Regions from separate parts of the Lentibacillus sp. L22 genome, predicted to be linked through region 1. Evidence: predicted binding sites of a transcription regulator. Region 1 holds the regulator's gene; the other holds the start of a gene.
What was found. The regulator NrdR, encoded in region 1, represses ribonucleotide reductase genes. The targets are predictions, from matches to a motif close to AACACNATATATNGTGTT.
Positions count from the first base shown of each region.

Region 2: ABRT01_RS15220 (vitamin B12-dependent ribonucleotide reductase) is a predicted target of NrdR. The motif match lies at 3,974-3,991, and genes of this name have one in related genera.

Region 1 is NZ_JBFNXI010000006.1:68,018-80,711, reverse strand. It holds gene polA (DNA polymerase I) at 1-564, shown strand, start outside; gene mutM (DNA-formamidopyrimidine glycosylase) at 591-1,418, shown strand; gene coaE (dephospho-CoA kinase) at 1,444-2,043, shown strand; gene ABRT01_RS04770 (glyceraldehyde-3-phosphate dehydrogenase) at 2,168-3,199, shown strand; gene ABRT01_RS04765 (cytosolic protein) at 3,364-3,744, shown strand; gene nrdR (transcriptional regulator NrdR) at 3,784-4,245, shown strand; gene ABRT01_RS04755 (replication initiation and membrane attachment family protein) at 4,302-5,651, shown strand; gene dnaI (primosomal protein DnaI) at 5,657-6,589, shown strand; gene ytxC (putative sporulation protein YtxC) at 6,729-7,577, shown strand; T-box leader at 7,638-7,856, shown strand; gene thrS (threonine--tRNA ligase) at 7,931-9,865, shown strand; ribosomal protein L20 leader region at 9,966-10,095, shown strand; gene infC (translation initiation factor IF-3) at 10,192-10,698, shown strand; gene rpmI (50S ribosomal protein L35) at 10,717-10,914, shown strand; gene rplT (50S ribosomal protein L20) at 10,971-11,327, shown strand; gene ABRT01_RS04720 (TVP38/TMEM64 family protein) at 11,537-12,109, shown strand; gene ABRT01_RS04715 (sigma-w pathway protein ysdB) at 12,141-12,533, opposite strand.
Region 2 is NZ_JBFNXI010000046.1:9,382-22,075, forward strand. It holds gene ABRT01_RS15210 (patatin-like phospholipase family protein) at 1-674, opposite strand, end outside; gene mntR (transcriptional regulator MntR) at 789-1,205, opposite strand; gene ABRT01_RS15220 (vitamin B12-dependent ribonucleotide reductase) at 1,354-3,915, opposite strand; gene ABRT01_RS15225 (rhodanese-like domain-containing protein) at 4,333-4,698, shown strand; gene gcvPB (aminomethyl-transferring glycine dehydrogenase subunit GcvPB) at 4,811-6,271, opposite strand; gene gcvPA (aminomethyl-transferring glycine dehydrogenase subunit GcvPA) at 6,261-7,613, opposite strand; gene gcvT (glycine cleavage system aminomethyltransferase GcvT) at 7,629-8,735, opposite strand; glycine riboswitch at 8,967-9,063, opposite strand; gene ABRT01_RS15245 (DEAD/DEAH box helicase) at 9,602-11,257, shown strand; gene ABRT01_RS15250 (YqhG family protein) at 11,247-12,038, shown strand; partial or broken gene ABRT01_RS15255 (transposase) at 12,202-12,456, opposite strand.

The DNA of each region.
Region 1 (12,694 bases):
TTCCATGTTGGCAGAGATGCGGTTACCGCAAACATGCGGCGTCATGCCAAGGCGGTCAATTTTGGTATTGTTTATGGAATTAGTGATTATGGTCTTTCCCAAAGTTTAGGAATCACCAGGAAAGAAGCAAAACAGTTTATTGATCGTTATTTCACAAGCTATCCAAACGTTAAAAACTATATGGAAGAAATTGTTCAGGAAGCTAAGCATAAAGGGTACGTCACCACGTTAATGAAACGCAGGCGATATTTACCTGACATTACAAGCAGAAATTTTAATAAACGAAGCTTTGCCGAACGAACGGCAATGAACACACCAATTCAGGGAAGCGCGGCAGATATCATTAAAAAGGCAATGATCGATCTGCACGAAAAGTTGCTTGATGAGGGTCTGAAAGCGCGTATGCTTCTGCAGGTTCATGACGAACTTATTCTTGAAGCACCAAAAGATGAAGTAGATAAACTAAAAGAAATTGTTCCGGATGTGATGGAACACACGGTTGAATTAGATGTACCGCTAAAAGTTGATTATGAATACGGAGAAAGCTGGTTTGATGCAAAGTAAGTTATAATTAAGGGAGAAAAAGAAATATGCCAGAATTACCAGAGGTCGAAACAGTAAAAAACACTTTAAAACGTTTGGTATTGGAAAAGACGATTGATCATGTTCGTGTTTTTTGGCCAAACATCATTAAATATCCTGATGATGTGGAAGCATTTAAACATATGGTTGAGGGACAAACGATTCATGATATTAAACGAAAAGGAAAATTTCTTTTATTTCAGCTTGATGACGTTGTTCTTGTATCCCATTTACGAATGGAAGGTAAGTATAGCGTTCACCCGGAAACGGATCCGGTAAAAAAACATACACATATCATCTTCACTTTTATGGACGGGGAAGAATTACGATACAATGATGTTCGTAAATTTGGCACTATGCATGTTTTTAAAAAAGGAACGGAATTTGCCCAAAAACCACTGAATCATTTAGGTCCTGATCCATTTGATGAGAAGTTTACAACAGCGTACTTATATGAGAAATTGAAAAAAACGGAGCGTGCGATTAAAGCTGTCCTGCTTGATCAAACCGTTGTAGCTGGTTTAGGCAATATCTATGTTGATGAAACACTGTTCAGAGCAGGAATTCATCCACTAAAAAAGGCCAGTAAATTAACCAAAAAAGAAACGAAATCCGTCCAACAAGCAGCTATAACAACATTAGAACAGGCAGTGGCTCAAGGTGGAACAACTATCCGTTCCTATCTTAATGGCCAGGGAGAAATGGGAATGTTTCAGCAGGAGCTGTTTGTCTATGGTCAGGAAGATCAGGCTTGCAAAAAATGTGGGAAACCGATTATAAAAATGAAAATTGGCGGAAGGGGCACTCACCTGTGTGTCTCTTGCCAAAAAAAATAGCGGCTTAAGAGAGGAGGGATGTCCTATGGCCTTGACAATTGGTCTCACTGGAAGTATAGCCAGTGGTAAAAGTACTGTGTCACTTATGTTTGATGATTACAATATCCCCGTTATCGATGCAGATAAATTGTCCCGCGAAGTCGTTGAACCGGGGGAAAAGGCGTATGCGCAAATCATTGAAACATTTGGCACGGATGTGTTACGAGATGATAAAACAATCGATCGAAAACATTTGGGTGCCATCGTTTTTGCAGATGAAACCAAACGTAAACAGTTAAATGATATAGTCCATCCAGCGGTCCGGAAAAAAATGCTGGACATGAGGGATTCTTTAATTGACGCGGGTGCATCGTGTGTTGTGTTGGATATTCCGTTATTATTTGAAGGAAATCTTGCCCATTTTGTAGACAAAACATTAGTAGTATTTGTTGACGAATCAGTTCAGTTGGAGCGCTTGATGAATCGGGATCATTATACTGAAGAAGAGGCATGTCAACGGATTCAGTCGCAAATTCCTGTGAAAGAAAAAGCTGCTATGGCAGACGCCGTAATTAATAATAATGGAACAAAATATCAATCTTATGAACAGCTGGAAAGAATTTTGCGAGCGTGGAATGTCTTTTAAAAAGTCCGTATCCTTAGATTCGGGCTTTTTTATTTTAAAATTAATATCACATTTGGCTTGTAATGTGTTATACTAATTATAACATTAACTTGATGAGTATAACACATTAGGAGGACTATGAAGAATGAGTAAAACCCGAATTGCGATTAATGGATTTGGTCGCATTGGACGAATGGTATTTCGCCAGGCGATGAAGGATGAACAATTACATGTGGTAGCGGTCAATGCAAATTATCCTCCAGAAACACTTGCCCATTTGATTAAGTATGATAGCGTTCATGGTATTTTTGACAAAGAGGTGAAGCCGCTGGCGGATGGACTTGAGGTAGACGGAAAGAAAGTATTGCTGGTCAATGCGCGGGACCCGGAGAAACTTCCCTGGGATGAATTAATGATTGATATTGTTATCGAGGCCACGGGGAAATTTAATTCAAGGGTTGGGGCAGGGTTGCATCTAAGAGCTGGTGCAAAAAAAGTAGTCTTAACGGCGCCGGGTAAGCAAGTTGATCGGACAATTGTGATGGGGGTTAATCATGAAATGTATGATCCTGATCATGATCATATTGTGTCTAATGCTTCCTGTACAACAAATTGTCTTGCACCTGTTGTAAAAGTGCTGGATGAACAATTTGGAATTAAAAATGGGCTAATGACAACCGTCCACGCGTTTACGAATGATCAGCATAATACTGACAATCCCCATAAAGATTTGCGAAGGGCCAGGGGGTGTACCCAGTCAATTATTCCAACATCAACGGGTGCGGCAAAGGCATTGGGGGAAGTATTACCGCATTTAAGTGGCAAACTTCATGGAATGGCGTTACGGGTACCAACACCTGATGTCTCACTTGTTGATCTGGTAGTTGATGTCTACCAGCCGGTTACAGCTGAGGAAGTAAACCGTAAATTCATGGAAGCCGCAGACCATGAATTGACAGGTATTATTCACTATAGTTGTGAACCGCTTGTTTCTGTTGATTATACAACAACGGATTATTCTGCAATTATTGATGGATTATCAACAATGGTAATGGAAGATAATAAAATCAAGGTATTGGCCTGGTATGATAATGAATGGGGCTATTCACACCGGGTAATCGATTTGACTAAATATGTCGGACAGTATATGCATCAGAAACAAATGAAAATTTCATAACTATTTGGGAGATAACCAACAGTGGGCAGATCATGGTAAAGAGTCTTGATCTGCCCACTTTAATTTTAAATGGACCGAGATAGTGAAAATCTAAAAAACATGTTAAAATAAAGGAAATAAAGCATAGAGAAACGCATGATTAATTTTTCCAGGTGGGGAGTAGAGTGTCTGTTAAACATGTAATAGCGAAATATTTTAGCAAGCATGCGGAAACTAGTGAGGATCACTGGGATAGCGGATTACAAACACATTATTATAAAACAACCAAAGATAAAGGATTACAAGCTTTAGAAACGTTTTTTAATCAGTCAGATATCTATCAGGTAAATTCAATTTCCGAGCAACATGGAGAAATAAGTGTCAATGTGATAAAAGGACGGAAAGCATTTATCATAGCAACAATTATTATGGTAAGGCCCTATCGAACGGCGATTGATTTTACAGTAACTACAGAATCAATCCTGCCATCTGATTTTGCCTATAGTTCAAAGTTAATCCGGCGATTGTATCATGAGTTTGATAAAATATTTACATTGATTGATTAATGCCGGAATTACTTAACCTAAATGAACGGAGCGAAAAGAATGCGGTGTTCAAATTGTCAGAGTAAGAGTACAAAGGTGCTTGATTCCAGGCCAATAGAGGAAGGCCATGCCATAAGAAGACGCAGGGAATGTGAACGATGCGGGTACAGATTTACCACATTTGAGCGGATTGAAGAGGTTCCTCTGATTGTAGTGAAAAAGGATGGGGCAAGACAGGAATTTAATCGTGATAAACTTGTACGTGGTCTCATAAAGGCATGTGAAAAACGACCTGTTCCACTAGGGAAAATTGAGGAAATTGCACTGGATGTTGAAAAAGATCTTCGTGACAGTGGGAGTTCAGAAATCCCTAGTGATCAAATTGGTGAAAAGGTAATGGATCGCTTATCAACAGTCGATGAAGTTGCTTATGTACGATTTGCTTCCGTTTATCGCCAGTTTAAAGATATTAGTGTGTTTTTAGACGAACTCAAAGACCTGATCAATACAGATAAACAGTGAAGTGAATCATGCATGATAGGTTAGGTTTAACGTTTTTGGGTAGGAGTGTGAGATGGATGGATGCTTTTGGCAAAATGCTGCCGATCGAAGGATATATCGTTGTACAAAAAGGGAGTTTGCCGGAGGGTTACGTAAAATCACTAACCCATTTGTATCAGCCGCTCATCGGATTAACGGCGGTGATGTTGTATCAAACGCTCCTGGATGAGATAGAGCTGCAACAAGATCAGCAGCCGCAGACCCATCATACATTAATGAATTATATGGATTTGCCGATGGACGAGATTTATCGGGCCAGGCTGAAGCTCGAGGGGATCGGCTTATTGAAAACCTTTAAACAACAGGCGCTTCAAAACGATTATTATACATATGTCCTCCTGGAACCTTTTGCGCCAAGTGACTTTTTTAAAGATGATATGTTAACACAGCTGCTATACCATCACTTGGGAGAAGATAAGTTTGCCGCATTGAAAGATCATTATTGTGTTCCTTCCCGGCAACCGGATGGTAAGGACATTACTGCCGGATTTCAGGAGGTTTTCCAAACATTTCAGCCACATCCAGACACATCGGATCCTGTTGAAACGCTATTGGAAAGGCAAGATCATTTGCCTGATTTTACTTGGATGAAACAAATGCTTGGTAAGCGAATGATTCCTGCAGATGAAGTATTAACAGCTGATAACCGAAAATTAATTTCACAAATGATGAAACTGTATGATTTGACAGAACATGAGATCGAAAAAGCTGTGATGTGGGCATTGACAGAGGAAAACAGGTTGGATACTGATGAGTTCAAACAGGCTTGCCACGATTTGTTTCAAGCTGTGCATCAGGAATCAGTTGTCAAATTAACGGATCGGCTGGCGTATCAGAAGCAGAAACAAAAAACAGCGGTGAATGCGAACCCGGTTACAAAAGAAGAGCAGCTGATTCATGAATTGGAATCCATCTCGCCAAAGCAATTGTTGGAGGATTTATCAAGTGGTAATCATGCATCAGGCCAGGATTTGAAAATCATTCGGGATATTATGACAACCCAGGGTCTGCCGTCACCGGTAATGAATGTACTGATCCACTATGTATTGCTACAATCAAATATGAAATTATCAAAGGCTTATATGGAGAAAATTGCCAGTCATTGGTCCCGTGCCAATTTACAAACGGCAAGAGAAGCAATGGAATTTGCCAAAAAGGAAAAAGCTAAATATCAAAAAGGATATGCAAACAACAAAAATCGACGGCCTGCTTCCAAAGAGGTTGTACCTGATTGGTTTAAACAGCGCAAGAATAAACAAACGAAAAACAATACGCAAACGGAACATACGGAAACCGAGGAAGAGAAAGAAGAGTTTGAAGCATTATTACGCGAATTCACAAGTAAAAATAGTCACTTGCAAGGATGATTTCTATGGAACCAATCAAATCTACATTAAAAAAATGGATGCAGGATAATAAAAATTTTCAAGAAAATTATACGGCGATGAAACAGGAAGTTCTTCATGATCCGGAAATCAGTCAGTTTCTCGCTTTAAATCCACAATTGACCCAGGCTGAAATTGATAAAAACCTGATGAAATTATATGAGTATAAAACACAATCAAAGCAGTGTGACAAATGTCATTCATTTGGTCAATGCATCAATATGATTCAAGGATATTCGCCAATCCTTAAAACGGACCAAAATGAAATTCATCTGACCTATGAAAAATGCCACAACCGGATTGCATATGAGAAGCAAAAAAAACAGGAAAAACTGATCAGAAGTTTGTATATGCCAAAAGATATCTTACATGCGAGCTTTGACAACGTGGATATCGATGATAAAAGAAGGAAGGTTTTTCGTGATTTAATGTTGTTTGTGAAGCAGGCTCAAACGGCCATTCCGGCTAAGGGACTTTACTTATCGGGACCATTTGGCATCGGTAAAACTTATTTGCTTGGCGCGATGGCTAATGAATTAAAAAAACTAAACATTTCCTCTATGCTTATTTATATGCCGGAGTTTGTCAGAGAAATGAAAGGTTCCATTAAAGATGATTCTATCAATGATAAGATAGATTATTTTAAACATGCGGATGTCCTCATGCTTGATGATATTGGGGCGGAAACACAATCAGCCTGGTTCCGGGATGAAATTTTGGGATCGATCCTGCAATACCGTATGATGGAACGCTTGCCGGTCTTCTTTACGTCGAATTACAGTCTGGAACAGTTGGAAGGTCAATTGGCATTTTCAAATCGCGGTGGGGTCGAACAGGTAAAAGCGGGCAGAATCATCGAACGAATCAAGCAAGTAAGTACAGAAGTCACGATGAGCGGAGAAAATCGGCGTGACCAATGAACATATTTATATAAAAGTGGAGTAGAAAGCTTTTCGTGCTAAGGGATTACTATTGTTACTAGTTTATTCGGATTACACATTTTTTCATGCCTTTGTCCATATAATGTAACAGTTTGGTCTTGGATGAGGGTGATGTTGTTTGCTGGAAGTTTATTTTAGTTCGGATAAGGAAGTAATCAGTTTTTGCGAGTATTTGTTTCATTATAACAAGCAAATTGAATTGCGTTGGAAAACTAATAAGAATTGGGGGAATCAATTACAACTGCAATATCAGGTTCCTGGCAATGAACCATTGGAAACGATTGCCAAAGCTATGGCGGATGTCTTTATTATTCATCGGTTGACGAATATGATCAAGCATATTATTGAAGATTATTATTATTATTCAAATACGGATGAAATGGCCCGGATTCTGGATTTGACGCATTGGATTTTTTCTGGTGAAGATGATGATAGCCAGCAGGTACGTAAGAATAAGGATCCAGAGCAGCTCTTGCAATCATTATTTATTGCCAATATAAAAAATACGACATCGATCCATTATGATTCTATTGTTCAGTTTCGTTTAAAAGCCTTTAAAGATCAATTGGTCCAATATGTGGGACTGGCAATCGACGAGTTTAAACGGGAAGAGGACCATCAGTCATTTGTCAACATGCTTCGTGAATATATAGCCAAAAAAGATACAACTTATGATGTAATTCATGTATTGCAGGGGACCCCTTTTTCCTTTTTTAAAGACAATGGAAAGCCGTTTTCCGCGATGGAGTTACGGACACTGATGCAAAAAGAGCCTCTCTATATTCTCGGGCTTGATGAGGATGAGTCGAATCTGGCGCCTCTGATTGCCATGGCGCCAAAAAAAATCAAAATTTATGGGGATCACCCATCGGAACCAAAAACGCTAACTGTAATTAATGTTTTCGAGGAAAAAGTGGAGTTTAAACCATATAAACAATTCCCGTTTACATTTTATCTAAAAAAGTGACATATAAAGACTTGATTTTTCTATCATGAACCGCTATAATACGACTTATATCATTCATATGAACAAGTTTTGATAAGGACAAGATCATTTGTTTATTGTATACCAAGAGATGGAAGTCATCGGCTGAAAGCTTCCATATACAACCAGATGATTACCGCCTTTGAGCTCTGTTATTGAACGTATCAAGTAGATAGCAGCGTTTAATCTGCGTTAACGATTTAAAGCCGTATTTTTTACGGGAAATAGGGTGGAACCACGTGACCAACGCTCGTCCCTTTGCTTACAGATGCAGAGGGGTGGGCGTTTTTTAGTTCTAAATAACAATAGATAAATTATGAAAAGGAGCGATCACCATGGCAGCGGACATTGCAATCATTTTTCCGGATGGAGCTGAAAAAGCGTTTCCGGCCGGGACAACCGGTGAAGATATCGCGGCTTCTATTTCTCCGGGATTAAAAAAACAAGCATTAGCAATTAAATTAGATGGTAAACTGTATGATTTAAAACGGGAATTACCTAAAGGTGGAGCCATTGAAATTATTACGTATAAAAGTAAAGAAGGCATCGAGGTTGAACGGCATTCGACTGCACATTTGATGGCTCAGGCGATTAAACGGTTATATAAACATGTTAACTTTGGTGTTGGACCGGTGATTGAAGAAGGTTTCTATTATGATATGGATATGGAGCATACCATTACCCCGGAAGATCTGCCAAGGATTGAAAAGGAAATGCGCAAGATTGTTGATGAGAACCTGGAAATAGAACGGATTGAAGTAACTCGTGACAAAGCAAAGGAAATGTTTCAGGATGACGAACTGAAACTTGAATTAATCGACGCTATTCCTGAGGATGAACAGGTGACAATCTACCGGCAAGGTGAATTCTATGATCTCTGCCGTGGTGTCCATGTGCCATCAACAAGCAAGATCAAGGCATTTAAATTGTTGAGTATCTCTGGTGCGTATTGGCGTGGTGACAGTAATAACAAACAGTTGCAGCGAATTTATGGTACAGCGTTTGAAAAGCAAAGCCAGGTCGACGAATACTTGCGGATTTTGGAGGAACGTAAGGAACGTGATCACCGGAAACTTGGTAAGGAACTGGGTATTTTCACCATCTCACAAAAAGTTGGCCAGGGGTTGCCGATGTGGCTGCCAAAAGGGGCAACGATTCGCCGGACAATCGAACGCTATATTGTTGACATTGAGGAACGGCTGGGCTATGACCACGTCTATACACCGGTACTAGGCAGCCTTGATTTATACAAAACCAGTGGACACTTGGATCATTACCAAGATGACATGTTTCCGGTAATGGAAATGGATAATGAGGATTTGGTGTTGCGACCAATGAACTGTCCGCACCATATGATGGTTTATAAAAATCAATTATACAGCTATCGTAATCTGCCGGTCCGGATTGCAGAACTCGGGATGATGCACCGTTATGAAATGTCCGGTGCGCTGGCGGGACTACAGCGGGTTCGGGCCATGACATTGAATGATGCACATATCTTTGCCCGACCGGATCAGTTGAAGAACGAATTTATCCGTGTCGTCGAACTTGTTCAGAAAGTATATGAAGATTTCGGAATAAAGGATTATTATTTCCGCTTATCATACCGCGATCCTGAAGATAAAGAGAAGTACATCGACAATGATGAAATGTGGGAAAAAGCTCAGTCGATGCTGAGAGAAACGATGGAAGAAATGGGTGTTAAGTATGTTGAGGCAATTGGTGAGGCTGCGTTTTATGGTCCCAAACTTGATGTACAAGTAAAAACAGCCATTGGAAAAGACGAAACATTGTCCACCGTTCAGATTGATTACCAATTGCCTGAACGTTTTGATCTGACATATATTGGTGAAGATGGCAAGGAACATCGTCCTGTTGTTATCCACCGTGGTGTTGTATCAACAATGGAACGCTTTGTTGCCTTCTTATTGGAAGAATATAAAGGCGCATTTCCAACATGGCTGGCACCAGTACAAGCCATGGTAATTCCGGTAGCACCGCAAGCCCATTTGGATTATGCCAAACGGGTAGAAGATAAACTTAGACTGGAAGGTGTACGCGTCGAAGTGGATGAGCGTGACGAAAAGATCGGCTATAAAATCCGTGGAGCGCAAACACAAAAAATACCTTTTGCATTAGTTGTCGGTGATAATGAAATGAATGACAATGCTGTTAATGTCCGTCGATATGGAGAAAAACAATCAGAAACCATGTCATTCGAAGCATTTAAACAATTAATTACAACGGAAATCGTCGAGAAAACATTGTGATACGAACAATCCCATGTTAATTTCAGGCTGTGGGGACAAATCCTGTATTTGACATATATACAGTTTGATGTTATTCTATATAAGCTGAATTTAATGATCGAAAGACAAGTAGGAGCACCCGCTTCTCACCTGTTCGACGCAAGTGATTGCTGTTGACTGGTTCCATATATTCCTGATAGACTATTTGGAGACGTGTGGGTGCATCTGTGTACCGACACGTTTTTTATGCGAAAATAACTTGTCAACGATTAAAGCGTTCAAAGGGGAACAATGGACTTTTGAACATCTTAAAAATATTTTGGAGGTGGCTGGCTATTAGCAAAGATATGAATGTCAATGAAAAAATTCGTGCCCGGGAAGTACGTTTAATTGATTCAAATGGTGATCAGCTTGGAGTGAAATCGCGCAATGAAGCACTGGATATTGCGGCAAAACGAAACCTTGATTTGGTATTGGTTGCTCCGAATGCAAAACCACCTGTTTGCCGAATTATGGACTTCGGTAAATATCGTTTTGAACAGCAAAAGAAAGAAAAAGAGGCACGCAAAAAGCAAAAAGTTATTAATGTAAAAGAAGTTCGCTTTACACCGGGAATTGGTGATCATGATTTTAATACTAAATTAAAAAATGCTCGTAAATTCCTTGAAAAAGGGGACAAAGTTAAAGCATCGGTTCGCTTTCGTGGTCGTGCGATTACCCACAAGGAGCTGGGTCAGGAAGTATTGAACCGTTTAGCTGAAGAAGTGAAAGATATTTCTACAGTGGAGTCCAAAGCAAAAATGGAAGGACGCAATATGTTTATTATGCTTGCTCCAACGAACGAGAAAAAATAATTGCAGGAGGAAATTACTATGCCTAAAATGAAAACTCATAAAGGGACACAAAAACGTTTCAAACGAACTGGTTCCGGGAAACTGAAACGTTCACATGCATATACGAGTCATATGTTTGCACACAAATCACAAAAACAAAAACGTAAATTACGTAAATCCGCACTTGTAGCATCTGGTGACTATAAGCGTATTAATCCAATGCTTCCATATAAATAAGTTGCAGATTGTATGAAACCAGGATATTAAGTCAATTGTATTAGGAGGGAATTATTATGCCACGTGTAAAAGGTGGAACAGTTACGCGCAGACGTCGTAAACGCGTATTGAAATTAGCTAAAGGTTATTATGGTTCGAAACGGACTTTATTTAAAACAGCAAAACAGCAAGTAATGAAATCGGGTCAGTATGCTTATCGTGACCGCAGACAAAAGAAACGGGAATTCCGTAAACTTTGGATTGCACGGATTAATGCCGCTGCACGGATGAACGATCTTTCTTACAACAAATTAATGCACGGTTTAAAAGTAGCCGGAATTGAAGTGAATCGGAAAATGTTATCAGATCTCGCAATTAATGACGAACAAGCATTTACCCAACTGGCTGACAAAGCAAAAGCAGCTTTAAAATAGGTTTTATAAAATGACTGTCCTTTGGATATTAAAGGGTGGTCATTTTTTATTTAATGAAATTCATTCTTCGCCCTTCCAAGTTAGGTGTTTACCAATCAATTATTTGTCTATTTACTTGTTATTGTCATAAAGGCTCGTCTATTGTCATATACATGTACTACTCGTTATGGAAAAAGATTGCCGAAATGACAACGCAGAGGAGGACATCTATGGAATTGTTTGGTAATTACCTCATGACGATCATCGAAATGGGAGGACTATTTGCACCATTATTATTTATCACGGTTCATTTATTACGGCCGTTATTCTTTCTTCCCGTTGTTTTTATCTGTGTTTCCGGTGGGATTATATTCGGAACTGTGGAGGGGACCTTTTATTCCCTTATCGGTATTACATTATCAAGTTTGGCTTTTTATGGTATTATACGTTTTATGCCCAAAAACCTTGATCGGCTGACAAATTTGCAACAAAAACTGATTGGCAAGCATGCTGATTTTACAACTTCACAAATCGCTATATTACGACTTGTACCATTTATTCATTTTCACCTCTTATCTCTTTGTTTGATTCAAATTACAGCAGGTTTTAAGGATTACGCTAGATCATCATTGCTATCAAATATACCACTTGCATTCGTCTATACGTCTGTTGGTCAATGGATATCAAACCTCTCTCCTTTCTATGTATCCATATGTTTAATTGCCTTATTACCCCTCATTTATTTATTAAGACGAAAGGAAATTGTGATTAAATGGCGGGATTTTTTCCAAGTGAGCACATAAATGATGCCCATCTATAAAAGGTGGGCATCATTTAGTCTGTGGGGCTGATAAGCAGTTGATTGATTGGGTGTTTCCACTCAATCTGGGCATAAGGATAGCGTATTAATAGTTCCTTTTCCAAAAAGTACAAGTCATCTCTTGTTAATCCACGTAGATCAAGGGGCTCTGGAACGGTGACTTGTATCGTAACCACTTCAAATGCCTGATCCGTGGTTCCCAAATATTTCTCCCCTTCGAACAGACAGCCTTTATACACGAATTGCAAGTTTTTTTTACTGTTTTGTTCATCATCCAGCAGGAAAAACTCTTTTTGTTGTTTGGCGATTTGTATTTTCCTTCGTGGATTCCGCAAATATTGCAATAGTGTATATATCAAAAAAACCAGCGCAATCAAGATCAGTACACGAAATAAAAACACTATCATCATTAACCGTCTCCCCAAAAGAGTGTGTTCAAAAGGAGGATAAAGGGGCATGTCATTTTTACCGGACTTTTTGAACATCCTCTAACGTATTATCCCCTAATACGGATGAGAATTCATTTGGGTTTCATTTTATTCGTGATACAATCAAGGTAATAAGGAGT
Region 2 (12,694 bases), on a different contig from region 1:
ATTTTCCGTGGATGGGGTTCTGACATATCTGCGCTTAATTTTATCCCTAAAACTGGCCGCTTTTTCGTAGTATCACCGTTTTCAAAGATCCAAAGCGGAAAATTGCTTAGTAAACCGCCATCAACCATAATACTTTTTTGTCTTGTTTTACCTGGTAATTTTTTGGGCATAAAAAAATACGGAAACCCTGCGCTCATGCGTACTGCTTTAGCAATGGGGAAATAATTTGGGTTTATACCATAGAGACGTTCCAAATCGTCTGGAATGACAACCATCTTCCCAAGTGATAAGTCACTGGCAACTACCTTCAATTGACCTTGCTTGACATCACTAAACGTATAGATCTTCTTCGCGGCTAAACGTTCATATAACCAATTTTCCAGTTTATCACCCTTATAAATCCCCATTTGAAAATAAAAAAACAACCACTTGCTAAATGGAATATAATTACTTATGGCGGGCGGATCGCGGAAATTCCTCAAGTCAAGTTCTTCCAGTACTTTTTTCAGTTCCTGCAGCCGATAATCCGCCGCCACAAATGCAGCAACAATGGCTCCAGCAGAAGTGCCTGCCACGCGAACAAATTCATGCCCATGCTCTTCTACGCTTTGTAACGCACCCACAAACGCATAAGCCTTTACACCACCGCCAGAGAACACGCCATCAATTTTCATCGATTTCGCTCCTTATTCGGGCTTTATACATCTTTAAGCAAAATGTTTAAAAATTAGAACATGAAATTAAAAGAAAATAAAAGAACCCACCTGGTTAGATGGATTCCGATCGTCCTATTCAGCTTCAATATGGTTTTCACGTAATTTGGCAATCCGTTCCTTATCCGCCTTAAAATACTGCACAACATCACCGATTCGGTCAATGGAATTCCAGCTTAGGTGGTGCTCAATTCCTTCCACATCCTGATAAATATTTTCTTTTTCCACGCCGATAATTTCCAAAAACTGCTCAAGTAATTCATGACGAAATACCAATCGTTCACCAATTTTTTTGCCTTTGGCAGTTAAAATAAATCCCCGGTATTTTTCATAATTCAAGTATTCATCTTTATCTAATTTTTGTACCATTTTTGTAACAGAAGATGGATGCACCTCTAATGCTTCGGCTATATCGGATACACGTGCATACCCTTTCGATTCAATTAATTTATATATCAGTTCTATATAATCCTCCATACTTGGAGTTGGCATAAAATCTCCTCACTTCGAAAATAATTTTTAGGGAAGGCAACAATGTTTCTAGTTTAAGGATACATGATAACTATCCGATAGACAAGCCATATCCGCAAAAATTAGGGGCTAATCAATAAATGATTAGCCCCTCTTGACAAACATCATCCTATAACCCGCATTTCAATTGGGCACCACAGCTTGTGCATGTATTACAACCACCAATGTCTTCTACACTGCCTTCACGGCACACCGGACAAGTATCTCCAACTTCTGAACCGATGGTAACGTTTGTTTTATCCAGCTCTTGGATGGTATCCATCAGCACAACACGCGGCTGTTCTTGTGTCTGTTCTGTTTCATCTGTTTCATCAAATGAATTTTCCTCCGCCTTTAAGGTTAGCACTTGGGTATCACGGCTGCCGTCTACATAAACCGTGCCACCTTTGGCTCCCCCCCGGTATAGACGTTGATAGACGCTCTCTACTTGCTCGACGTTATATCCTTTTGGTGCATTAACCGTTTTGGAAATGGAACTATCTACCCAGCGCTGGATGACACATTGGGTATCAGCATGTGCTTCCGGTGGTAATTCCATTGCTGAAACGAACCAGTCAGGTAATTGATTTGGATCCTGATCCGGATGTTGATCTAAATATTCTTGAACAATATCTGCCTTAACCTCAATAAATTTTCCAAGTCGTCCACTTCTAAAGTACGAAAAGGAAAAATATGGTTCTAATCCGGTACTTACGCCAACCATTGTACCAGTGGATCCGGTTGGCGCAACAGTTAATAAATGGGAGTTCCGAATGCCATATTTTAATATGTTCTGTCTAATATCATCTGGCATTTGTTTCATGTAACCAGTATCGATAAATGCTTGACGAAGTTCGTTTGTTTCTTCGTCCGTCTTACCAATCAGGAATGGGAAACTTCCTTTTTCCTTGGCCAATTCAATCGATGCACGATATGCGGTTGTAGCTATCGTTTCGAATATTTGATCGACCAATTTGTTTCCTTCTACTGAACCATATTCGGTTTCACAGTAAATCAAGAGATCATGAAGTCCCATGACGCCGAGACCAACACGACGTTCACCTAACGCTTGTTTTCTGTTTTCCTCTAAAAAGTATGGTGTGGCATCAATCACATTATCCTGCATTCGCACACCAGTTTGTACTGTTTGCTTTAGTTTCTCGAAATTTACTGTTTTGGTGTCTTTATTTGCAAATTCAGCAAGGTTCACTGCTGCTAAATTACAGACTGAGTATGGTGCAAGTGGTTGTTCTCCACACGGATTTGTTGCGACAACCTGATCGCCATAAGCTTTGGCATTCGTCATATCGTTCGCATTGTCAATAAAGAAAATTCCCGGTTCCGCTGAATACGTTGCACAAATATTAATTAAGTTCCATAATTCCTTGGCTTTGATCCGGCGATAAACCCGAATACCATAACCCATTTCTTCCCACTTGCGAACGTCGCCCACTTCATGCCATTGGCTGTTATAGTCTTCCATTTCCTGTTTTGTGTAATTTTCTACATCCGGAAAACGCAGTTCATACCAGCTGTCATTTTCCACGGCAGTCATGAAATCTTTCGTTAAGCAAACGGAGATATTCGCACCAGTTAAAAACTCTGGTTGATGAACAGAATATGTTCCGCCGTCTCTTAATTTGGTTTCGGCCTCTTTAATCGCTGCTTCGGAAAAACCGCCCAATCCTGGCATCGTTTTATAATTAACAATCCCTTGATACAGTGCAACCTCTGTTTCTGTCAATGGCGTAAACTTCAATTTTTCTTGTGCTAGCTGTTTGATTTGTTCGTCTCCAGTGTTTTCAATTAAGTATCGTAAAATTCTCGGGTTCTGCATCTTGGAAATAATAAATTCAATGATATCCGGGTGAGAATCTACAAGCATTATCATTTGCGCTCCACGTCTTGAGCCGCCTTGCTCAACTAAGTGAGTTAATTTGGCAATATCATCCAACCATGATACGGAACCAGATGATTTCCCGTTGACCCCTTTTGCCAATGTATTACGAGGTCTAAGTGTTGATCCATTGGTACCAACACCACCACCTCTGCTCATGATTTCCATAACCTGTTTGCGATGATCGGAAATCCCTTCACGCGAATCCTGGATGTATGGCATCACGTAACAGTTAAAGAACGTGACATCTGTTTTTGAACCAGCGCCATAAAGAACCCGGCCGGCCGGAATAAAGTTTAGATTTGATAATTCTTTGTTAAACTTGATGAATGATTCACGCCGTTTCTCTTCTGTTGGTTCAACTTGAGAAAGCCCCGTTGCATTTCGTTTGGCAATCTGTTCGTAATAAACCTCCAATGGCTTATCAATCACATCGAGCGAACGCTTGACTACTCCGGTTTCACGTTCTTCTTCAAGATCGAGGACATGGACAAATTCTGGATTAACCTGTATATCAGCTTGCTTATGAACCCAGTCAATATCTTTTACAAAACCGAGACCACGTGCTGGAAATTTCGGATCTGCTTTCACCGTCAATACAACAAAGTCCCCCGCCTTCAAGGTTTTCTTTTCTGTATCTTTAAATGCGTAACGGTCCAGCATCACAAGTCTTGATACCCCTTTATGTGTTAACTTCATATCTGTCGTGATCGGGTGAACTTGCGGGAACAATGCAATGTCCTGGTTTAAATTTTTTATGTTTATTTGATTTCGCTCTTCGACAGCCGTCGACATTTCCTCACTCCTTTTCCTATTTAACTTCTAGAATCACTTTACCATAAATAAACTAAAAAGAACAATATATTGTGCTTGCCTTTTTAAAAATACACTATATATTGTACTATGAAGCAAAAAAGCATGTTTTTGTCAAACATGAAAAAATGTAATTTCGTGTGTAATTTTGCGATAAAACAAGTAAATAACCAATACAATTGTTTAAATCATTTTTTTCACCATTTGCATTTACCATGAGGATGTTTTAGCAAATATATCAACCGCAAAATATCACAAATTACATGATACATCTTATCAAGAAAATAAACATAGGTATATAGACCTACTTTTCATAGATATTAACATTAAACTCTTTGAAAAAATTGATCATGAACCATATAATAGAAATTAGAAGCATTAAAAAACGGGGGAAAAAACATGACAATTCTCATTATTGCACTTGTGCTTATCATTGCATTTATGCTGTTTCGCTATTTCCGACAGCGAGCTTATTTAAAAACGCTAACCGAGGACCAGTTTAAGGAAGGGTATCGCAAAGCCCAATTAATCGATGTACGTGAGCCCCAGGAATTTAAAAAAGGGCATATACTTGGCGCAAGAAATATACCTTTAACGCAAATGAAACAACGTCTCGTTGAATTACGGAAGGATAAACCTGTCTACCTTTATTGCCAAAATGGAACACGATCCGTCCGGGCAGCAGAACTGCTTCATAAAAAAGGCTATCAAGACGTAAATCAACTCAAAGGCGGCTTTAAAAAATGGACAGGAAAGATTAAATAAAGAAGCTGCACGCATTGATACTAGTCTGGTTTAACTTGTACTCAAAAACATCATTCCATTAAAAAAGCCAAAGCCGTTATGTTTTTAACACACCGACTTTGGCTTTTTCTATTTATTCTTTTTGATACCGTAATACCGGCTTTCGTGCGGCGGTTGTTTCATCCATCCGCTTAACAACAGTTGTATGTGGTGCCTCTTGGACGGTCTCTGGATCATCTCTTGCTTCCTTGGCAATGGCAAGCATTGCATCAATGAACCCATCCAATGTTTCCTTCGACTCTGTTTCTGTTGGTTCAACCATCATTCCTTCCTCCACATTCAACGGGAAATAAATGGTTGGCGGATGATACCCATAATCCAGCAGACGTTTAGCGATATCAAGGGTTCTGACTCCCAATTTCTTTTGATCTTTACCGGAAAGCACGAATTCATGCTTACAGTGCTGTAGGTAAGGCAATTTATATTCATCTGCCAAACGTCGCATCAGGTAATTAGCATTTAATACCGCAAATTCGCTAACCTTTTTAAGCCCTTCACCACCCATAGTCCGAATATAGGTATATGCACGTAAATTAATCCCAAAATTACCATAGTACGGCTTCACCCGACCAATTGATTGTGGCCGATCGTGGTCAAACATATACTTGTCGTTTTGTTTGACAAGCAGCGGTTTTGGCAGGAATGCGGCCAATTCATCTGAAACTCCAACCGGACCCGAACCTGGACCTCCACCGCCATGTGGCCCGGTAAAGGTTTTATGCAAATTCAAATGAACAACATCAAATCCCATATCACCTGGTCTGGTGTAGCCCATAATGGCATTTAAATTGGCACCATCGTAGTACAGTTTCCCACCGGCATCATGTACAATTTTCGCCATTTCCAGAATCTCTACTTCGAATAACCCCAATGTATTCGGGTTTGTCAGCATTAATGCTGCTGTATCCTCACCAACCACGCGTTTTAAGTCATCAAGATCTACCAAACCTTTTTCATTCGATTTTACTGTTACCGCTTCAAAACCTGCAACAGATGCGGATGCAGGGTTAGTGCCATGTGCGGAGTCAGGGACAATGACCTTGGTTCGTTTCCTATCCCCATTTGCTTCATGAAAAGCACGAATCATCATTAACCCGGTCCATTCCCCTTGTGCACCTGCAGCAGGCTGTAATGAAACCTGATGCATCCCGGTGATTTCCGCTAATGCTGTTTGTAAATCATACATCATGGCCAATGCACCTTGAACACTTTCCGGATCTTGATATGGATGAATTTGGCTAAAGCCTGGCAGCCGGGCTACATCTTCATTTATTTTCGGATTATATTTCATCGTACACGAACCGAGTGGATAAAATCCTGAGTCTACACCATAGTTGCGATTGGACAATCCGGTATAATGCCGGATGATATCCAATTCGCTTACTTCCGGCAATTCCGGCGGTGTCTGACGGATGAATTGCTCATCGAATTCCGATTGTAAATCATATTCCGGTACATCTAATGCTGGCAGACTATAACTCGTTCTTCCTGCCTTACTGCGTTCAAAAATTAATGGAAAATCTTTAGCAACCATGAATATCCCCCAATTCTTTTACAAAAGTATCGATCTCCGCTTTTGTACGAATCTCTGTAGCGGCAAGCAACATCTGTCCTGTTAATTCAGGATAAGACCGTTCCAGATTATAGCCGCCGATGAACCCTTTTTTCAATAATTGTTTATTATATGTTGACACATTACCAGGCAATTGGATAACAAACTCATTGAAAAAAGGACCAGTCGTGACAATCTCAATGTTTTTCTTTTCCAGCTGTTCCTTCATGTACCGTGCTTTATGCATATTCAACATGGCCATTTGTTTGATTCCGTGTTTGCCGATCGAACTCATGGCTACTGAACTTGCCAGTGCATTCAATGCCTGATTGGAACAAATATTTGAGGTTGCTTTGTCACGGCGGATGTGCTGTTCTCTTGCTTGTAATGTTAAGACAAAACCACGTTGGCCGTTTTCATCTATCGTTTGACCAACTAATCTGCCCGGAACCTTGCGCATTAATTTGTTTGTTGTTGCAAAATAGCCGCAATGCGGGCCGCCAAACTGGGCAGGTATGCCGAAAACTTGCGTATCCCCAACGACAATATCAGCACCAAATTCTCCAGGCGGGGTTAGATATCCCAATGCCAAAGGGTTGCTGGACACAATGAACATCGTTTTCTTTTGCTGACGAATCAACGTTTCCACTTCATCCAATGGTTCAATTTGACCGAAAAAGTTTGGATATTGCATCACCACACTCGCTGTATTTTCATCGAGTTCATTCGCCAATTGTTTTAAATCTGTTCGGCCGTTATATTGATCAATTTCGATGATCTCAAGATTTTGCCCTTTGGCATAGGTAGTAATTACTTCCCGGGATTCGGGGTGCACTGCTTTGGATACAAGAATTTTTTGCTTTTTGGTTGAACCCGCGCTCAATGTTACTGCTTCAGCCAACGCTGTTCCTCCATCATACATGGATGAATTAGCAATCGGCATACCGGTTAACTCAGAAATCATCGTCTGAAATTCAAAGATTGCCTGCAATTCCCCCTGAGAGATCTCCGGCTGGTAAGGTGTATATGCTGTATAAAATTCAGAACGGGAAATGACATGGTCGACAACAGACGGGATAAAATGATCATAGACACCTGCCCCAAGAAACGAACAATGATCCTGTAAATTCGCATTTTGTTTTGCCAGACCAGCCAATTCCTTTTTCAATTCCGACTCATTTGCAGGTTGCTTCAGCTGCAGTTCCCTTTTAAATCGAACGTGTTCCGGAATATCGGAAAATAATGCATCAGTATTTTCTACACCAATTTTCTCAAGCATTGCCTGTTTATCTTCTTCTGTCATTGGTAAATATCGAAATTCCACTGGTATTCCCTCCCCCTATTTTGCACGTTTATAAAATGGTGTTGCGACAATAACCGCTTGTAGTGCTCTTTTCCTGACCTGAATTTGAACCTTTGTACCTACAGTTGCATATTCAGCCTGTAATAATGCTAAACCCACATTTTTTTGCAATGTTGGAGATTGTGTGCCCGATGTCACAAATCCAATTTCCTTGTCATCAGCAAAAACCTGATAACCATGCCTTGGTATCCCTTTATCGATCATCTCAATCCCAACCAATTTTCTGGCAGGACCTTCCTCTTTTTGTTTTTGTAATACAGATTTCCCAATAAAATCAGCTTCTTTGTTCGGTTTAACGGCAAATCCCAGGCCTGCCTCTATTGGTGTAATGGTTTCAGATAATTCTTGACCATATAAAGCCAAATTCGCCTCAAATCTTAATGTATCTCTGGCACCAAGACCAATTGGTTCCAACCCCTTGTCGCTACCGGCGTTCATGATCAGCTGCCATAATGCACGACCTTCTTTGGCAGCAATGTAAATTTCAAATCCGTCCTCGCCGGTATAGCCGGTTCTGGAAACAATCGCACCTGATTTGATCCCGGAAAAATAAACTGGATTGGCAAATCGGAAAGGTTTAATCCCGCTTAAATCTGTACCTGTTAACGGTTGAAGAATTTCCTGCGCTAATGGCCCTTGCAATGCCAATTGAACATACGCTGCTGATTCGTTGGTAACCGTTACATCTTCCGCATTGTTTTTTACAAGCCACTGGTAATCCTTATCTGTATTAGCTGCGTTCACAACAAGCAAATAATGATTGACGTCAATCATATAAACGATTAGGTCATCAACTGTTCCGCCATTTTCATAACACATAATCGTATACTGTGCACGTCCGGGCACAAGTTTGGCAATATCGTTTGTCATCACCTTTTGCAAGAAAGCCAGACTCTGTTCCCCTTTAACAACTATCTCACCCATATGGGATACATCAAATAAACCTGCCTTTGTTCTTGTTGTCTGATGCTCATGCTTAATACTGGAAAATTGCACCGGTAAATCCCAGCCTCCAAAATCGACTGTCTTCGCCCCGTATTTTTCATACTCCGGAAACAACGGGGTCTTCTTTAATTCACTCACACCTGTCCACTCCCTTTCGAACATGGGCAATTCCCAAATTTCAGCGGTATTGACCATTTTTCATTTTTTGTTCTTTGTTTTTACACAAAAAAATAGAGATCTCCTTCTATAAAGGAAATCTCTGTCAGTCAACCTGAAAGTTGCGCACCCTTTTTAAAACAGTGAGAACACTGCCGGCGGATGCTTGCTTCGTTGGTGGTTTACAAATGCTGTAAACGCTCTCCAGAGGTGCGTCCTGTAAGAGTCTTTTTGCCTGAGAGATTCACATGAGTTTGCTCCTTCGGCGTTGCGTAATACAAATTTACGCAATCTCTCCCCTTACAGTCATTCGCTTTTATGAAAATAGATGTAATTGGGTATACTACTAATACAAAATGTTAAGCGATGCCAAATTAATGAATCAAACACATCACATTCGTAATATAGCGGGATGTGTATTAAACATCTATGAAAGTTCATTTTCCTCTAATCGGAAATCTCTATCTTGATTTGGCTTTAGTATATCATAAATACCCTTGCAAAAGTAGTGGAATTTATAAAACATTTATATTTTTAAATAAGTGTTCCTTTTAGAGGATGTTCAAAAAGTCCGGTAAAAATGACATGCCCCTGCAAAAGAGGTATGTCGACGCCTGAGCGCAAGCCCGTTTTTAGTCGGCCTTCCTTTGAAGAAGTTCGTTGGCTTGCTTTTCCGCTCCTCATGTACCTTCTATGTACACTCCGGTGCTCAAAGCTATGCCGACTAGAACTTCTCGGTCCTTTTTTTAGAAGATTGTTACTGGACTTTCAATATATAACAATTGTTTTTTTAACGTATTAACGGGCGTAATATCCCATCTCTTTTATACAGGAGGAAGTCGTAATTTATGCAGGAGATACAACTGGAAAGAGACACTACATTTATCGATAACCTACAAACATGCCTTGATAAGGAAACTGGTCTTTCTCATTGGGAATTATTTCAAATGGCGTATGAGGCAGAGACAACAACAATGACGCCAACATTCAATGGTTTACGGGCGCTGACATATCTTCCACATGTAAACTTTTTGCAACATCAGATTTCCTGCGCAGAACAAGTAGTTGAAGAAATGAACGGAAGGGCGATCCTTGCCGATGAAGTGGGGCTGGGAAAAACGATTGAGGCAGGGCTTATTTTGAAAGAATATATGATTCGCGGTTTAGTAAAGAAGGCGTTAATTCTTGTACCCGCTTCCCTTGTCAATCAATGGGAGAAGGAATTGAATAGCAAGTTTTATATCCCTGCGATTGGGCATCGAAAAAACTATTCCTGGAAACAATGTGATATTCTTATCTCTTCTATTGATACGGCAAAACGTTCCCCACATCGGGAAGAGATCCTGGACATTGATTATGATTTTATTCTCATTGACGAGGCCCATAAATTAAAAAATCATAAGACAAAAAACTACGCATTTGTTCGTTCCTTAAAAAAGAAATATTGTTTACTACTAACCGCAACACCGGTACAAAACCAACTTGTCGAGATTTTCAATTTGGTATCCATTCTCAAACCCGGTCATTTAGGAAATTATGAATCTTTCCTTGAACAATATGGAAAGGATCGGAAGCAAATTAATCAGGATACCTATCTGAAACAATTGATTCAAAAAGTTATGATTCGTAATACAAGAAATGAAACAGACCTGAACAATACAAAACGGCATATTGAGACGATCTGGGTTGATTTTTCCAAAGAGGAATACGATTTTTATCAGGAATTGGATCAAGTTCAATTCACCGCCTCATTTGCGAAAATTACTTTATTACGGGAAATCTGTTCGTCAAGAGAAGCCTGTTATTTATCTTTGCAAAAAATGGCAATGAATGAACACGCTGACGAACTCTTTCACCATCTCGCAGGGAAAATCGAACAGCTTCCCCATCACGCCAAGGCGGAAAAGGTGGTTGAGTTAATTCAACAACATCCAGATGAAAAAGTGATAATTTTTACAGAATACCGGGCAACACAACTCTATTTACAATGGTATCTAAAACAAAGTAACATCACTTCCGTCCCTTTTCGTGGCGGGTTTAAGCGTAGTAAAAAGGATTGGATGCGGCAGTTATTTCAAAATCATGCCCAGGTACTAATTGCCACGGAGGCAGGTGGTGAAGGGATTAACCTGCAGTTTTGCAACTATATGATTAATTATGATTTGCCGTGGAACCCAATGCGGCTGGAACAACGTATTGGCCGGATTCATCGATATGGTCAGGAAAAAGATGTCCACATTTACAATTTTGCAATTCGTAATACGGTGGAAGAACATATTATGACCTTATTATATGAGAAGATTAATCTATTTGAATCAGTCATCGGTAATTTGGATGCCATCCTTTCCGAATTAAGCATTAGCGATTTGGAGACAGAGATCCAGTCCATTTTTTCCGAATCCACTTCGACTGGGGAGGCAAAAATTAAATTGGATAATCTTTCTTCAGTTATTCAGTATAAACATGAAAATCCGATTAGCGAGGAACAGCAATATGGCAATTGAAAACCTCAATGAATTTTTAGTCCGCTATTTTACAGCAAACGACTGCCGTATGTTACAAAATAAAGATGGTGTCTTAACCGTACAATTAACGGAAGAAATGGACAAAGCGTTAATGAACCGGCCGTTTTACTGGCACTATATCAAGAAGATGGGAAATCAAGGTGCCCCTATGCAACTGACACTCATTACCAATCCGGAAAAACAGGATGAAAAAGGGGAATGGATCCATTATGGCAGCCCAAGACTTCAACAAATTTTCAAGCATCTGAAAACAAATGAAAAATATACCAAACTATTTCAACAGCTTGATACAACAACTAAAACAGCACTTTATCCATGGCTTGTTTTAAATACGAAGATCAGTTACATTGGAAAACAAAAAAAGGATGAGTTGCTGTCAATTGGGCTTCACCTGGTCAACGGCATGATGAAGTTTTCTATGATGGATCATTTGCAACAATTGCCACTACAATTAACAATTTCTGATTACTGTTTTACCATTTCTCCGTTAATCAGGTTGAAAAGTGGTTTTTCACGGATTGAATCAGTTATTGATGATCACATCAAACGGCAGAACAATGATTGGGCTGAAGAATCAATAAAAACCTTGAAGGAAGAAAGTGCCATGTTGAAACATTTTTATCAGAATGTTACCGATGACGAACAAACAATTCAAATGGAAAAAGAATTACAAGAAATAAAAGAACGATACCAGCCAAAAGTATCCTATGAGATAATTAATGGAGGAATTTTTTATTTGGCAGAAGGGACCATTAAATGAAAAGCAGGTTGCATAAGGGTGGCCACTGAAAAAGTCTAAAAGATATGATTTCCAATTTATGATGGGAATCATATCTTTTTTAGTTACAATAGAGTTATCAATTAAAGGTGGGTGGTACTGTCAATAAGTTTGTGTAAATTAATAGAGTATCCTCGGAATTACATCAATTATTATCTGGTTTCCCGTATCGTTTTTCAAACATGTCCTGTAGCTGCTGGTAAGCGCTTGCGAATCCCCTTAATTTTCGTTCTCCCCATCTTTGGTTATAGTCGGTTACTTGAAGGTACACTACTTTTTCTGTCGCCCTTTCGCTTGGTAAACTGTTCATGGTTTTTGTGCGCTTCTTGATTTCCTTCATCGTCCGCTCGATGATGTTCGACGTGTATATCACGCGCTGGATAGACGATGGGTAACGGATGTGCTTCGTTGTTTATGGCACAGCTTGCACTCAATGTTTTCTTGTGTTTTCAACAAAAATATAATTGCAAAACATATATTCAGATCATCGGAAAATTTCCTTCTGTCGCCACTCCCCTTGTTCTATATTCTAGCGTGTTTTATATACTTATATCTAATATGTCAACAGATTTTTGAAAAAAAGTAAAAAACCCCGCAAAAATTTCACGAGGTTTTTCCAGAAAGGTTATGTATATGCA